DNA from 2 places in the Streptomyces sp. NPDC037389 genome. Region 1 is predicted to be linked to the other one. Evidence: riboswitches for the same ligand, from Rfam matches in the RefSeq annotation. Region 1 holds a riboswitch; the other holds the start of a gene.
What was found. Region 1 has a riboswitch for thiamine pyrophosphate ahead of thiC (phosphomethylpyrimidine synthase ThiC). Riboswitches for the same ligand answer to the same signal wherever they lie in the genome.

Region 1 (7,593 bases):
CCTTCCAGGCCGCCTGGCTGCTCAACGGCGGCCAGCGCACCGACATGGAGCGCCTGGAGGACCACCACCTCCAGTGGATGTCGCGCCTGGACGCGATCGCCGAGGAGGACGGGCACCTGCTCGTCCACTCCGACACGACCGCCTATCTGGAGTACGGCGACTCCATCGCGGCCGTCAACGACTCGATCACCGAGGCCCTCCAGCGGAACGACCCCGACGAGTGCTGGGATCTCTTCCGCAAATTCACCAAGCGCTTCGCCTTCCGCGACGAGGAAGCGGGCCCCATGGCCGTACGGGAGCTGCTGCACGCCTACGGCGGCAGCCGCATCGTGCACGGCCACAGCCCCATCCCCTACCTCCTGGGCGAGGTGGGTACCGAGGACGCGGACGGTGATGAGGGCGCGCCCCGCGTGGAGGGTCCGCACCTGTACGCCGACGGGCTCGCGCTCGCCATGGACGGCGGGGTCACCATGGCCGGAAAACTGCTGGTCGTACAACTCCCCCTGGCGGGCTGAGGGTTCAGCGGGCCGCCGCACGGGCAGGTGAGGAGTTCCACCGACGCGGGGTAATTCGGGAAACCGACTGTCACCACGCGGCGGTGCGGCTCTACCATCGGCTTATCCGTAGCAGGCTCTCCTCCGTTTCCGCCCACCGTCGGCACCGGCCGGCAAGAGGGCCCTACGGAGCATCGGGGGATGCACATGAACAGCGCTCCGCACCTGCTGACCGAGGACCGCCCGGAATTCGAGCGAGTTCTCGACCGGGCGTTGCGTACCGCGAACCATGACCCACAGATCAGCGCCCTGGCCGCCGCGATAGGACAGCGCCTCAATACCGAACAGTTGCGCAGTATGGCCCTCAGCGCCATGACGGCCATCTCCGCCTGCGCGATGACGGAATATCAGGACTTCGTCAGGGCGCGGGAGGAGCAGCGCGCCTGGTCGGCCACCGCCAGGCCCCCGGCGGGCGAGGACGACGGCCGTACGGGCGCGCCGTCCCCCTCCCTCTCCCCCGCGGACGTCCCCGAGGACCAGGGAGCGGGCGCCGGCGCGGTCGTCGTCGTCCTCGCCCCCGTCCTGGCGGGGATCGCCGCCTTCCTCTTCCTGCTCATCGGCTACGTCCTGCGAACCGTCGGGTCGAACGGGGCCGTCGCCGACCCGATCATCAAGATCGGCTGGTGGTTCGGCGGCTTCACCGTCGCCGCGGTGCTCATCGCCAGCTCCGGCATGCTGGTCACGGCCGTGCGCAACGGCAGGCAGACCGAGGAGACGCCGCGGCACGACGGCCTCCCCGACGGCTACGACCAGCTCTCCCAGGAGACCGAGCGGGCCCGTGAGGCCTGGCGGCAGGCGCTGCTGGACCGGGGCATCCTGCCCTTCCTCCGGGAGTCGCTGGCCAACACCCCGGCCGCACAACGTCGCCCGCCCTCTCCCAGAAACCACACCGGGCCCGGCCGTACCCCCCAGCTCGGCTACTCCCGGCCCGGTTTCTCGAGCCCCGACGACGGCCGTTCCTCCCCCAGCCGCGCGGGCTTCACCAGCCCGGACTACACCGGCCCCGAGTTCGGCGGCCCGGGCCCCAGGAAGGACTGACCGAGGTGGTGCGCGACGGGCGTCGCGCACCACCGTGAAACCGCCTCCGGAGGGCCCTCCGGAGGCGGCTCCGCCGGCTACTCGGCGATCGGGAGATACACCCGGTTGCCGGCGGCGGCGAATTCGCGGGACTTCTGCGCCATTCCGGCCTCGGCGTCCACAGCGGGATCCCCGCCGAGGTCCCCGCCGTGCTCACGACGAATGTCTTGCGAGATCTTCATCGAACAAAACTTCGGGCCGCACATCGAGCAGAAGTGCGCGGTCTTCGCCGGCTCCGCCGGAAGCGTCTCGTCGTGGAAGGCGCGGGCGGTGTCCGGGTCGAGGGCCAGATTGAACTGGTCCTCCCAGCGGAATTCGAAACGCGCGTCGGAGAGCGCGTCGTCCCACTCCTGGGCGCCCGGGTGCCCCTTGGCCAGATCCGCCGCATGCGCCGCGATCTTGTAGGTGATCACACCGGTCTTGACGTCGTCGCGGTCCGGCAGGCCCAGGTGCTCCTTGGGCGTGACGTAGCAGAGCATCGCCGTGCCCCACCAGGCGATCATCGCCGCGCCGATCCCCGAGGTGATGTGGTCGTACGCGGGCGCGACATCCGTGGTCAGGGGGCCGAGCGTGTAGAACGGGGCCTCCTCGCAGATCTCCTGCTGGAGGTCGATGTTCTCCTTGATCTTGTGCATCGGGACATGGCCCGGGCCCTCGATCATCGTCTGGACGTTGTGCCGCTTGGCGATCCGGTTGAGCTCGCCGAGGGTCTTGAGCTCGGCGAACTGCGCCTCGTCGTTCGCATCCGCGATCGAACCGGGGCGCAGCCCGTCACCGAGGGAGTAGGTGACGTCGTACGCGGCGAGGATCTCGCAGAGCTCCTCGAAGTTCTCGTAGAGGAACGACTCCTTGTGGTGCGCCAGGCACCACGCGGCCATGATCGAGCCGCCGCGCGAGACGATCCCGGTCTTGCGGCGGGCGGTCAGCGGGACGTGGCGCAGCAGCACACCGGCGTGGACGGTCATGTAGTCGACGCCCTGCTCGGCCTGTTCGACGACCGTGTCCTTGTAGATCTCCCAGGTGAGCTCCTCGGCCTTGCCGTCGACCTTCTCCAGGGCCTGGTAGAGCGGCACGGTGCCGATCGGCACGGGGGAGTTGCGCAGCACCCACTCACGGGTGGTGTGGATGTTGCGGCCGGTGGAGAGGTCCATGACCGTGTCGGCGCCCCAGCGGGTCGCCCAGGTCATCTTCTCCACCTCCTCCTCGATGGAGGAGGTGACGGCGGAGTTGCCGATGTTGGCGTTTACCTTGACCAGGAACTTCTTGCCGATGATCATCGGCTCGATCTCCGGGTGGTTCACATTCGCCGGGAGGACGGCCCGGCCCGCCGCGATCTCCTCGCGGACCGTCTCGGGGGAGACGTTCTCGCGGAGGGCGACGTACTCCATCTCCGCGGTGATCTCGCCCCGGCGAGCGTACGCGAGCTGGGTGACCGCCGTGCCGTCGCGGCCCCGGCGGGGCTGGCGGGGGCGGCCCGGGAAGACCGCGTCGAGGTTCTTCAGGCCCCCTCGGGGGGACGTGTGCTTGATGCCGTCGTCCTCCGGGCGCATGGGGCGCCCCGCGTACTCCTCGGTGTCACCGCGGGCGATGATCCAGTTCTCCCGCAGCGGGGCGAGACCGCGCCGGACGTCCGTCTCGACGGCCGGGTCGGTGTACGGGCCGGAGGTGTCGTACAGCCGCACGTCCTGCCCGTTGGTGAGGTGGACCCGCCGCACCGGAACCCTGAGGTCCGGCCGCGAGCCGGTCACGTAGTCCTTGTGCCAGCCGATCTCCCGGCCGGTCGCGGACGTGCGTGCATCCTGCGTGGTCATCAGACCAAACTCCCTACGCCGGCATTACCCGGTAACAGGTTCGGCGGTCGACGCAGCGGCGTTCGTACGTGCGGTCGTACGAAGATCAGCGCCCTCTCAGCCCGGTGCTCCGAGCTCCCGCGATTGCAAAGGTGCCACCACGCTAGCGCCTCCGTCCGCCGGAGGGCCAGTGGGGCTTGCGATGATGCGGCGGTGACCCCCACCGACTCCACACCCCACGCCCCCCACCACCACGCGCACGGCCATTCGCACGGACACTCCCACGGCCACGGGCCCGCGACGCCCGTGTCGTCACACCTCCGCAAGGTGATCGCGGCGGTGCTCGTGCCCTTCACCGTGGCGGTGCTGGCCGGCCTGATAGTCCTCTGGCCGGGCGGCGCGCCACCGCACCAGCACACCGGCGTCGGCCTCGACCAGCAACTGCGGTCGGGGCAGGTGACGAAGATCGAGAAATTCGACTGCCCGAAGTCCGGCGGGCTGCCGGGCGGGCCCCAGCAGAGCCCGTCGCCCGCCCCGGCCCCCGCCCAGGGGACCTGCGAGAAGGCCACCATCGAGGTGACCGAGGGCCCGGACAAGGGCAGGACCTTCACCGAGATCGTCCAGCCGAGCGCGTCGCGCCGCTACGACGTGGGCCAGAAGGTGGTCCTCGCCTACGCGCCTAAGGCCCCCGAGAATCTGCGCTATTCGGTCACGGACGTGGACCGCGACTTCCCGATGGCCCTGCTCGCGGGGGTGTTCGCGCTCGCGGTCGTGGTCGTGGGCCGACTGCGCGGGGTCTTCGCGCTGGTGGCCCTGGTGATCAGCTTCGGGATTCTGACGCTGTTCATCCTCCCGGCTATCCTCCAGGGCTCGAATCCCCTGCTGGTCGCCGTGATCGGCGGTAGCGCGATCATGCTGATCGCGCTCTACATGTGCCATGGCCTCAACGCGCGCACCTCGGTGGCGGTGCTGGGCACGCTGACGTCCCTGCTGGTCATCGGGCTGCTCGGGTCACTGTTCATCGACTGGGCGCATCTGACGGGCAACACGGACGACCAGACGGGACTCGTGCACGGCCTCTATCCGCAGATCGAGATCCGGGGCCTGCTGCTCGCCGGCATCATCATCGGCTCGCTGGGCGTGCTCGACGACGTCACGGTCACCCAGACCTCGGCGGTGTGGGAGCTGAAGGAGGCCGACCCGTCGGCGAATTGGCGGAAACTCTACGGTTCCGCGATGCGCATCGGGCGGGACCATATCGCCTCGGTCGTGAATACGCTGGTCATGGCCTACGCGGGCGCGTCCCTGCCGCTGTTGCTGCTGTTCTCGATCGCGGACAGCGGTGTGGGCACGGTGGCTACCAGCGAGATCGTCGCGGAGGAGATCGTCCGGACGCTGGTGGGCAGCATCGGCCTGGTGGCCTCGGTGCCGGTGACGACCCTCCTCGCCGCGCTCGTTGTCAGTGCCGACCGGCATGATGGGGGCAAGGGGCGGGCGAAGGCCCGGGGCGGCAGGCGCCGTCGCGCGAAGTAGCGGGGAGACGGGGGGGCTTCCGGTGGTCGGTGAGCTGGGGAGAGTGACGGGGACGGTCGGTCCCGGGCTGGTCGGCGAGGTGATCGTGCGGGTCCGGGGCGGCGCCGAGGCCTTCCTGGCCTACGCCGCCGAACCGGGCGAGCGCCTCGAGCGGGGGACGGTCGTGATGGTCACGGAATATCAACCGCCGCGCACCGTCTATGTGACGTCCGCCTACACCTGATTCCGACGTCGCGGGCGGGGTATCAGCGTCCTCACCCGGTCTCGCCGGGTGGCACATTTCGTGAACGGACGGCCCCGCAGCGGGCCGTACAGGGGGGAGAGACGCATGGTCGTCGGCGTCGTGGCGGGGACGGTCCTCGTCGCGGTCATCATTCTGGTCGGGCTGTTCAAGCTCATGTGGCGGGTCGCGGAGCCCAACGAGGCCCTGATCATCTCCGGTTCCAAGCACCGTACGGAGGGCTTGGGGGACGGGCTGGGGTTCCGGATAGTCACGGGGCGGGGGACGTTCGTGCTGCCTGGGGTACAGGCGGTGCGCAAGTTGTCCCTCGACCTCAACGAGGCGGATCTCAACGTGGATTGCGTCACCAAGCAGGGCATTCCACTGAAGGTGCACGGTGTGGTGATCTTCAAGGTGGGCGATGACTTCGTCTCGATCGCCAACGCCGCCCGCCGCTTCCTCGACCAGCAGAAACATATGCCCGAGCGGGTGCACAACGTCTTCGCCGGCCATCTGCGCTCGATCGTCGGCGGGTTGACCGTGGAGGACATGATCCGCGACCGGGAACGGCTGACGGGTGAGACCCGTGCCGCCTCGGGCACGGAGATGGAGAAGCTGGGCCTGATCATCGACTCCCTCCAGATCCATGAGATCCAGGACCCCTCGGGGTACATCCAGAACCTCTCCGCGCCGCACGCCGCCGCCGTGCGCCGGGACGCCCGGATCGCCCAGGCGGAGGCGGACCGGCTGGCCACCGAGGCGGAGCAGCAGGCCGCGGCGCGGATGTCGGAGGCCCAGCGCGACAGCGAGATCCTTCAGGCCGGCTATCAGGCCGAGCGGGACAGCGCCGCCGCCAAGGCGCGGCAGGCGGGCCCGCTGGCGGAGGCCGCCGCGCGCCAGGAGGTCGTCGTCCAGGAGACCCGGGTCGCGGAGCTGGACGCCATGCGCCGGGAGCAGCAGCTCCAGGCCGATGTCCGCAAGCCCGCGGACGCGACGGCGTACGAGAAGCGGACGCTGGCGGAGGCCGAGCGCGACGCCCGGATCTCGGCGGCCGAGGCGAAGGCCAAGGAGACGGAGCTCGCCGCGGCGGCCGAGGCGACGCGCGTGAAGACGGCGGCGGGGGCCGAGGCCGAGGCCACCAGGACGCGCGGTGACGCCGCCGCCGCGGCGACCCGTGCCACCGGTGCGGCCGAGGCCGCTGCCGCGCAGGCCAAGGGTCTGGCGGCGGCCGAGGCGGCCAGGGCCCAGGGGCTCGCCGAGGCCGAGGCCCTCAAGGCCCGGGCGGCGGCCCTCGCGGAGAACCAGGACGCGGTGGTCGCGCAGCAACTCGCCGAGAAGTGGCCCGAGATCGTCCAGGCGGGCGCTCAGGCGTTCGGAAGCGTGGATCACATGGTGCTGCTGAACGGGGCGGACGGCATGTCCGACCTGTTCGCGAAAGCGCTGACGATGGGAGGTACGGGTCTGGGGCTCGCCCGGCAGCTGCTCTCGGCCATGGGCACGACCGACGGAGCGGGCCCGGGCACGAGCGCGGGCACGGTGGGGAACGGTGGCCTGATCGGCGGCGCCGGGACGTCCGGTGCTGCGGGTGGCGCCGGTGGAGCAGTCGGGGGAACGGTCGTCGGCGCGGACGCGCACGGCGGTACGGCCGGCGTGGCCACGGACACGGTGGCGGACGGCGGCAGGGGGCCGCGGGCGCGGGTCCCGGCGTTCGCTCCGCAGGGTCGGGGGGCGGCACCGCGCGCCGAGCGGGTGCCGATCGAGGAGGACGGCGATACGCCCGTGACGGGCGGCGGCGCACCGGCTCCCGAGGCCGGCTAACCCGCGTTCTGCCCCTCGGGGTTACCGGCGAGGATGCTGTCGAGCGCCGCGGCGAGTTCGTAGTCGAAGTCGGCGACCGTGTGCTCCTCGCCGAGCGGGGCGACACGGTCGGTCCGGTCCAGGAAGGCCACCAGCGGCGCCGCCCCGGCCCGGAACAGGGCACCTTCGCCGCCCACTTGCAGCCGGATGAAGACGTCCGACAGATGCTGGGAGGAGGCGGGGGCGATGTGCACATCGCCCTCGCCGGAGGGCTGGCTCAGCCCGTCGAGGAGCAGCTCCCTGGCGAAGGCCCATGTCACGGGCGCGTCGCCGGGGAGGTGGAAGGTGAACTTCACCGCGTAGGGGTCGCTGCTGTCGTAGCCCAGCTCCACCGGGATCCGGAAGGACAGCTCCTCGGAGACGAGGAAGGTCATGACCACTTCTGCCTGAACTGTGTCGCGCATCGCCCAATGCCCCGTCTTCGTCGGTTTGGCAGGGATTGAAGCCTGATGGCCCCAATGACGCCATAGTCTGACAAGAACGCCCGGTGGATCACAAGGAGTGATTTTCCAGTTACCCATGGAGACCGAGGGTGAGCATACGAGCTCGCCGACTCTGGAGC
Region 2 (7,593 bases), on a different contig from region 1:
GCAGCGTCGCCGTCCTTGCCCCGGCGGAGGGCCCAGCCGCGGGAGAAGCCGCGCCGGAAGGAGAGCGTCACAAAGGTCTGCCCCACCCCGAAGGCGAGGGCGCCGATGATGATGACGACCACGGACGGCACGATCACGCCGGCGACCACGCCGAGGAAGCCTGTGAAGGCGAGCAGCCGCCAGCGCAGCCGCGCCTTGTACTGCAGCAGCACCTCGGCGAGCAGCCAGAGCGCGACGACGCCGAACGCGATGTAGAGGACCGTCCAGCCCATCCAACGCCCCTCTCGTACGGCCGCCGTCGCCGGCCGGCCGTCAGGACCGCTGGTGCAGTCCCAGGTTCTGGTAGATCTCCAACGTGGCCGTGGAGTGGTTCAGGGTAATGAAATGCAACCCGGGAATCTCCTCGGCCATCAACCGAGCACACAAGTCCGTCGCGTACTCGATCCCGATTGAGCGTACAGCGGCCGTGTCGCCCTTGACCGCGAGGATCCGATCGGCGAGCTCCGAGGGGAACGCCGCGTTGCTGAGCTGTGCGAATCGTTCGATCTGCCGCACGTTCGTGACCGGCATGATTTCCGGGATGATCGGGGTGTCGCAGCCGGCCGCCGCGACCCGGTCGCGCAGCCGCAGGTAGTCCTCCGGGTGGAAGAACATCTGGGTGATGGCGAAGTCGGCGCCCGCCCGGCACTTGTCCACGAAGTGCCGGATGTCCGCCTCCCAGTCCGTGGAGCGCGGGTGCATCTCGGGGAAGGCGGCGACGCCCACGCAGAAGTCGCCGGACTCCTTGATGAGCCGGACGAGCTCGGCGGCGTAGCGGACGCCCTCGGGGTGGCGCACCCACTCGCCCATGGGGTCGCCGGGCGGGTCGCCGCGCAGCGCGAGCATGTTGCGGATGCCCACGTCGGCGTACTGCCCGATGACGTTGCGCAGTTCGGCGACCGAGTGCTCGACGGCCGTCAGATGGGCGACGGGGGTGAGGGTGGTGTCGGTGGCGATGCGCTCGGTGGCGCGGACCGTGCCCTCACGGGAGGAGCCGCCGGCGCCGTAGGTCACGGAGACGAACGTGGGGGCGACGGCTTCGATCCGCCGGATGGCGTCCCACAGGGTTCGTTCGCCCTTCTCCGTCCTGGGGGCGGCGAACTCGAACGAGTACGAGCGCTCGCCGGAGGCGAGCAGCTCACGGACGGTGCGCGCGTGGTCCGTCCTGGTGGAGGCAGTGCCAAGGGCCATACCGGCAAGTTAACCAGCGGCGCGGTGGGCACCCCAACCAAGAATGGCGTTATGCCCGTTTGATCCGGCGGATGTCCATGATCTGTCCCACTCCTTGGACAGTGGCTCCTTGGACGGCGACGGTCACACGTCGTAGGCGCGGACGCGCTTGGCGAGCCGCGCGGCCGCCTCGCCCGGGTCGTCCGCCTCGGTGATCGCGCGGACCACGACCACGCGGCGCGCGCCCGCGTCCAGCACCTGCTCCAGATTGCCCGCGTCGATGCCGCCGATGGCGAACCACGGCCGGGCGGGCGCGAGGGAGGCCGCGTGGCGCACGAGGCCGAGGCCCGGGGCTTGGCGGCCGGGCTTGGTGGGCGTGGGCCAGCAGGGGCCGGTGCAGAAGTAGTCCACGCCGGGCTCGGCGACGGCGGCGGCCACCTCGGCCTCGGCGTGCGTCGAGCGGCCGATCAGGACGTCGTCGCCGAGGATCGCCCGGGCGGCGGGCACGGGCAGATCGCCCTGGCCCAGGTGGAGCACGCCGGAGCCGGCGGCGTGGGCGACGTCGGCGCGGTCGTTGACCGCGAACAGCTTGCCGTGGCGACGGGCGGCCTCGGCGAAGACGGCGAGGTGCTCGAGCTCCTCCCCCGCCTCCATGCCCTTGTCGCGGAGCTGGACGATGTCCACTCCGGAGGAGAGGACCGCGTCGAGGAACTCCGGCAGGTCGCCCTGGCGCTTGCGCGCGTCGGTGCACAGATACAGCCGGGCCTCGGCGAGCCGCTCGCGCGCGGTGACGGACATCGGGTGCTTCTCCCCCCGGTGGGTGGTGTGCGGGCGCGGGACAGGCCCCGCGCCCGCACACCGGACGGTGCTACAGGCGGTGCTACGGAAAGGTCAGACGGCGAGCGCCTGGGCGCGGCGCTTCACCTCCGTGCCACGATTCTCGCTCAGCGCCTCCGCGGGGGTGCCGGGCAGGGTCGGGTCGGCGGTGAACAGCCACTCGATCATTTCCTCGTCGCTGAAGCCGTCGTCCCTAAGCAGCGTCAGGGTGCCGACGAGGCCCTTGACGACCTTGCCCTCGCTGATGAAGGCGGCGGGCACCATGAGCACACGGTTCTCGCCACGGCGTACGGCGATCAGCTGGCCCTCCTTGACCAGCTGCCGGACGCGCGTCACCTCGATGCCCAGCATCTCCCCGATGTCGGGGAGGTTGAGCCAGGCGGGCACAAGCGCATCGATCTTCACGTCAATCTCGGTCACGGGACAAGCCTGCCATCCGGGACTGACAGCCGGTAGCCGGGTTGACCCGAGCCGGGCCCCGGCCACCCCACCGGCCCCCCTCGGAGGGGCCTCGGACCCGCCCCGCCCCGCCTCGGACCACGGTCCTGCCTCAGACCACGGCGGCCTTCAGCGGAACGGACGCGTCCGCCGCCCTGGCCCGGTCCAGGACCGCGCCCTTCTCGATGAGCTTGCGCCCCTGGGCCAGATCGCGCGGCCGTCCCACGGCCAGCAGGGCCACCAGGACGCCCGAGCGCAGCCAGCACACCGTCCAGGCCGCGCCGGTGGGGTTGCCGCGCCAGACGAGCTCGTCGGCGGCCGCGTGGTGCCCCGCGTACTGCACGAACCGGCCGAACTGCTCGGACCAGAAGTACGGCACCGGGTCGTAGACCGAGCTCTCCTCAGGGCCGTGGACGACGTTCTCGGCGACGGTCCGGGGGCCCTGGAGGGCGTTGTCCCAGTGGTGGACCAGCAGCCGCTCGCCGTAGCGGGCCGAGGGGAAGGAGGCGCAGTCGCCGACGGCGTAGACGTCCGGCAGCGAGGTGCGCAGGCGGTCGTCGGTGACGACGGAGCGGTCCGCCGCCAGCTCGATGCCCGAGCCCGCGAGCCAGCCCGTGGCCGGGCGAGCGCCGATGCCGACGACGACCGCGTCGGCGGGCAGCCGGGTGCCGTCGTCGAGGACGACCGCGCCGGGCTCGACGGCCGTGACCCGGGCGCCGGTCAGCAGCCGGGCGCCGCTGTGGGCGTACCAGTCGACCATGTGGGCGGCGACCTCGGCGGGCATGGCGCCCGCGAGCGGCCGGTCGGCGGCCTCGACGACCGTCACCCGGCAGCCCGCCTCCCGGGCGGCGGTGGCGAACTCGGCGCCGATCCAGCCCGCTCCGACGGCCACGATGTCCTGCTGCCGGGCGAGGACCGGGCGCAGCCGCTCGGCGTCGTCGACGGTGCGCAGGACGTGGACGCCGGGCAGGTCCGCGGCGCCGGGCAGGCCGATGGGCTCGGCGCCGGTGGCGACGACCAGGACGTCGTAGCCGAGGGGCCCCTCGGCGGTGTCCAGGACGTGCTCGGCGGCGCGCAGGCCGGTGGCCGCGAGGCCGAGCCGCAGGTCGATGCCGAGCGAGTCGAAGTCCACGGCGAAGGCGGAGCCCTCGGCCTTGCCGAGCAGCACGGACTTGGACAGGGGCGGCCGGTCGTAGGGCTGGTGCGGCTCGTCGCCCAGGAGGGTGATCGCGGCTGTCCAGCCCTGCTCGCGCAGGGCGATGGCGGTCTGCACCCCGGCCATGCCCGCGCCGACGATCACGACGCGCCGGTCACTGCTGGTGTTCGTCTCCTCGCTCACACGATCAACTGTAGGCCCGACGCCCCGGTACGCCGGAGCGCCGCGTGAGGAGACCTCTGACACAACGTCACGCCGCGGCGGCGTCGTACGGGCCGCCGACCGTGCCCGGCCGCCCTTCCGGGCGGTCCTCGGGCCGTACTAGGGTGGCAAGCTGCAAGCACTCGCGGGAGCCCGGGCGGACCGGGCTGAGAGGGAGGCTGGACGGCCTCCGACCGTACGAACCTGATCCGGGTCATGCCGGCGAAGGGAGGGGCTGGACGCCCATGCACGCGCATCGAACCCCTGGGGATCGAACACCGGCACATCGAACCAGGGCGCGCCCCGCGCGCCCGTACCGTCTCGGTCACGCCCCCTGGACACCTGACGTCCTGGTGATCGGCGGCGGTCTGATCGGCCTGGTCACGGCCTGGCGCGCGGCCCAGCGCGGACTGCGCGTGGCCGTGGCCGACCCCGCGCCCGGCGGGGGCGCGGCCCGGGTGGCCGCCGGGATGCTGGCCGCCGTCACCGAGCTCCACTACGGCGAGGAGACCCTGCTCGCCCTCAACCTGGCCTCGGCCCGGCGCTATCCGGCCTTCACGGCCGAGCTGGAGGAGGCCGCCGGCCTGGAGACCGGCTACCGCGCCTGCGGGACGCTCGCGGTCGCCCTGGACTCCGACGACCGGGCCCATCTGCGGGAGCTCCACGCCCTCCAGCTGCGCTGCGGCCTTACGTCGCAGTGGCTGACCGGGCGCGAGTGCCGCCGGCTGGAGCCGATGCTCGCGCCGGGCGTGCGCGGCGGCCTCCACGCCCTCGGCGACCACCAGACCGACCCCCGGCGGCTCGCCCGGGCGCTGCTGGCGGCCTGCGAGCGCGAGGGCGTGGCCTTCCACCGCTCGGAGGCGGTGCGGCTGCTGCTGACCGGGGACCGGGCCACGGGGGCGCAGCTCGCCGACGGCACCCGGATCGCCGCCGACCGGACCGTCCTGGCCGCCGGGAGCCTCAGCGGCCGGCTGGCGGGCCTGCCCGAGGACGTCGTACCGCCGGTCCGCCCGGTCAAGGGCCAGGTCCTGCGGCTGCGCGTGCCGGAGGCGTACACGGCCGCGGGCGGGCCGTTCCTCTCCCGGACGGTGCGGGCCGTGGTGCGCGGCGGGCACGTCTACCTCGTGCCGCGTGAGAACGGCGAGCTGGTGGTCGGGGCGACGACCGAGGAGCTGGGCTGGGACACGACCGTGACGGCCGGCGGCGTCTACGAGCTGCTGCGCGACGCCCACGAGCTGGTGCCCGGCATCACCGAGCTGCCGCTCGTGGAGACCCTCGCCGGGCTGCGCCCCGGCTCGCCCGACAACGCCCCGCTGCTGGGCCCCACCGCCCTGCCGGGCCTCTTCGCGGCCACCGGCCACCACCGCAACGGCGTGCTGCTCACCCCCGTCACCGGGGACGTGATGGCCGAGGCGCTGACCACCGGCCGGCTGCCCGAGGAGGCCCGCCCGTTCTCCCCCCTACGCTTCACCCCCGCACTTCAGGAGCAGCCCGCATGACCGGCAGCGACATGACCACGCACATCATCAGCGTCAACGGCGAGCCGACGACCGTCCCGGCGGGGACGACGCTCGACGGGCTCGTGGCGACGCTCACCACCGAGCGCGGCGGGGTCGCCGCCGCCGTCAACGAGGCCGTGGTCCCCCGGGGCCAGTGGCCGGCGACCGCCCTCGACGAGGGCGACCGGGTCGAGGTGCTCACCGCGGTACAGGGAGGCTGATCAGCACAGATGGCGGACGATCTGCTCACCATCGCGGACACCCCGTTCACCTCCCGGCTGATCATGGGCACGGGTGGTGCCCCCAGCCTGGACGTCCTGGAGCGCGCCCTGCTGGCCTCCGGCACGGAGCTGACCACGGTCGCGATGCGCCGGCTGGACGCGACGGTACGGGGCTCCGTGCTGTCCGTCCTGGAGAAGCACGGCATCCGGGTGCTGCCGAACACGGCGGGCTGCTTCACGGCGGGCGAGGCGGTCCTCACCGCCCGGCTGGCCCGGGAGGCGCTCGGCACGGACTGGGTCAAGCTGGAGGTGATCGCCGACGAGCGCACCCTGCTGCCCGACCCGATCGAGCTGCTGGACGCCGCGGAGATCCTCGTCGACGACGGCTTCACCGTGTTGCCGTACACCAACGACGACCCGGTCCTGGCCCGCAAGCTGGAGGATGTCGGCTGCGCGGCGATCATGCCGCTGGGCGCGCCCATCGGCTCGGGCCTGGGCATCCGCAACCCCCACAACTTCCAGCTGATCACCGAGCGGGCGGCCGTCCCGGTGATCCTGGACGCGGGCGCGGGCACCGCGTCGGACGCGGCGCTGGCCATGGAGCTGGGGTGCGCGGCGGTGATGCTGGCGTCGGCGGTGACGCGGGCGCAGGAGCCGGTGCTGATGGCGGAGGCGATGCGGCACGCGGTCGAGGCGGGCCGCCTCGCGCACCGCGCGGGGCGGATCCCGCGCCGCCACTTCGCGGAGGCGTCGTCTCCTACGGAGGGTCTCGCGGCTCTGGACCCGGAGAGACCCGCGTTCGCGTGACCGGGGGGGCGCCCCGGCGCGGCTTGCGCCTGCGGCGGGCCGGCCCTGTCCCGGCCCTTTCGCCGTTTCCCAGGGGCGCAGCCCCCTGGGACCCCCGCTACCGGCGCCTGCCGGTTTGTGCCCACCGGGCAGCAACCGCCCCCGGCATCCGGAGCTCGGCCGCAGGCGTCCTGTTACCGTTCGGCTGCAGATCAGACGAGCGAGCCGCTCGCCATGCGGGGCCCCCGTCAGGGACTCGTAGACTCGTGTGCCGTGGATACGACCCTGCCCGACCCCCTTGTCGACCAGCTGCTCGACGGCCGCTACCGCGTCGAGGCGCGAGTCGCCGTGGGCGGCATGGCCACCGTCTACCGCGCGCTGGACACCCGGCTCGACCGGGTGCTCGCCCTGAAGGTGATGCACCCCTCGCTCGCCGCGGACGGCGTCTTCGTGGAACGTTTCATCCGCGAGGCGAAGTCCGTGGCCCGCCTGGACCACCCCAATGTGGTGAGCGTCTTCGACCAGGGCACCGACGGCGCGTACGTCTATCTGGCGATGGAGTACGTGGCCGGCTGCACCCTCCGCGACATCCTGCGCGAGCGCGGCGCCCTGGGGCCGCGCGCCGCGCTCGACATCGCCGAGCCCGTGCTGGCCGCCCTGGGCGCCGCCCATCTGGCGGGGCTGGTGCACCGGGACATGAAGCCGGAGAACGTGCTCATCGGGGACGACGGCCGCGTCAAGGTCGCCGACTTCGGGCTCGTCCGGGCGGTGGACAACAACACCACGAGCAGCACCGGTGCCGTCCTGGGCACGGTGTCGTACCTCGCGCCCGAGCAGATCGAGCACGGCACGGCCGATCCCCGCGCGGACGTCTACGCCTGCGGCGTCGTCCTGTACGAGATGCTGACCGGCGCCAAGCCGCACAGCGGCGGCACCCCCGCGCAGGTGCTCTACCAGCACCTCCACGAGGACGTGCCGGCCCCGTCGGCTGCCGTCCCGGGGCTCGCGCCGGAGCTGGACGCCCTGGTGGCCTCGGCCACGGCCCGGGACCCGCTGCTGCGCCCGGCCGACGCGGCCGCCCTGCTGGGGCGGCTCCGCCAGGCACGCGCGGCCCTGTCCGAGGAGCAGCTGGACCTGGTCCCGCCGCGGGCGGCGACCCCCGCCGCCGGTGCCGTCCCGGCCGGCTCCGAGGACCGTACGAGCGTCATCCCGCGCCCGGCCGCGTCGCGGCCCCTGCCGCCGCCCG

Region 2: it holds a riboswitch for thiamine pyrophosphate, as region 1 does, so the genes downstream of both, thiO (glycine oxidase ThiO) here and thiC (phosphomethylpyrimidine synthase ThiC) in region 1, are expected to answer to the same signal.

Annotation. Positions count from the first base shown of each region.
Region 1 covers NZ_JBEZUS010000004.1:301,087-308,679, reverse strand. The annotation lists gene AB0E98_RS11040 (metallophosphoesterase) at 1-515, shown strand, start outside; gene AB0E98_RS11035 (hypothetical protein) at 696-1,592, shown strand; gene thiC (phosphomethylpyrimidine synthase ThiC) at 1,670-3,442, opposite strand; TPP riboswitch at 3,436-3,573, opposite strand; gene AB0E98_RS11025 (YibE/F family protein) at 3,635-4,954, shown strand; gene AB0E98_RS11020 (hypothetical protein) at 4,977-5,177, shown strand; gene AB0E98_RS11015 (SPFH domain-containing protein) at 5,283-6,992, shown strand; gene AB0E98_RS11010 (SsgA family sporulation/cell division regulator) at 6,989-7,435, opposite strand.
Region 2 covers NZ_JBEZUS010000001.1:464,614-472,206, reverse strand. The annotation lists gene AB0E98_RS02280 (hypothetical protein) at 1-272, opposite strand, end outside; gene metF (methylenetetrahydrofolate reductase [NAD(P)H]) at 313-1,230, opposite strand; gene thiE (thiamine phosphate synthase) at 1,354-2,007, opposite strand; gene AB0E98_RS02265 (Rv2175c family DNA-binding protein) at 2,101-2,466, opposite strand; gene AB0E98_RS02260 (FAD-dependent oxidoreductase) at 2,597-3,823, opposite strand; TPP riboswitch at 3,977-4,089, shown strand; gene thiO (glycine oxidase ThiO) at 4,192-5,340, shown strand; gene thiS (sulfur carrier protein ThiS) at 5,337-5,561, shown strand; gene AB0E98_RS02245 (thiazole synthase) at 5,571-6,368, shown strand; partial or broken gene AB0E98_RS02240 (protein kinase) at 6,621-7,593, shown strand, end outside.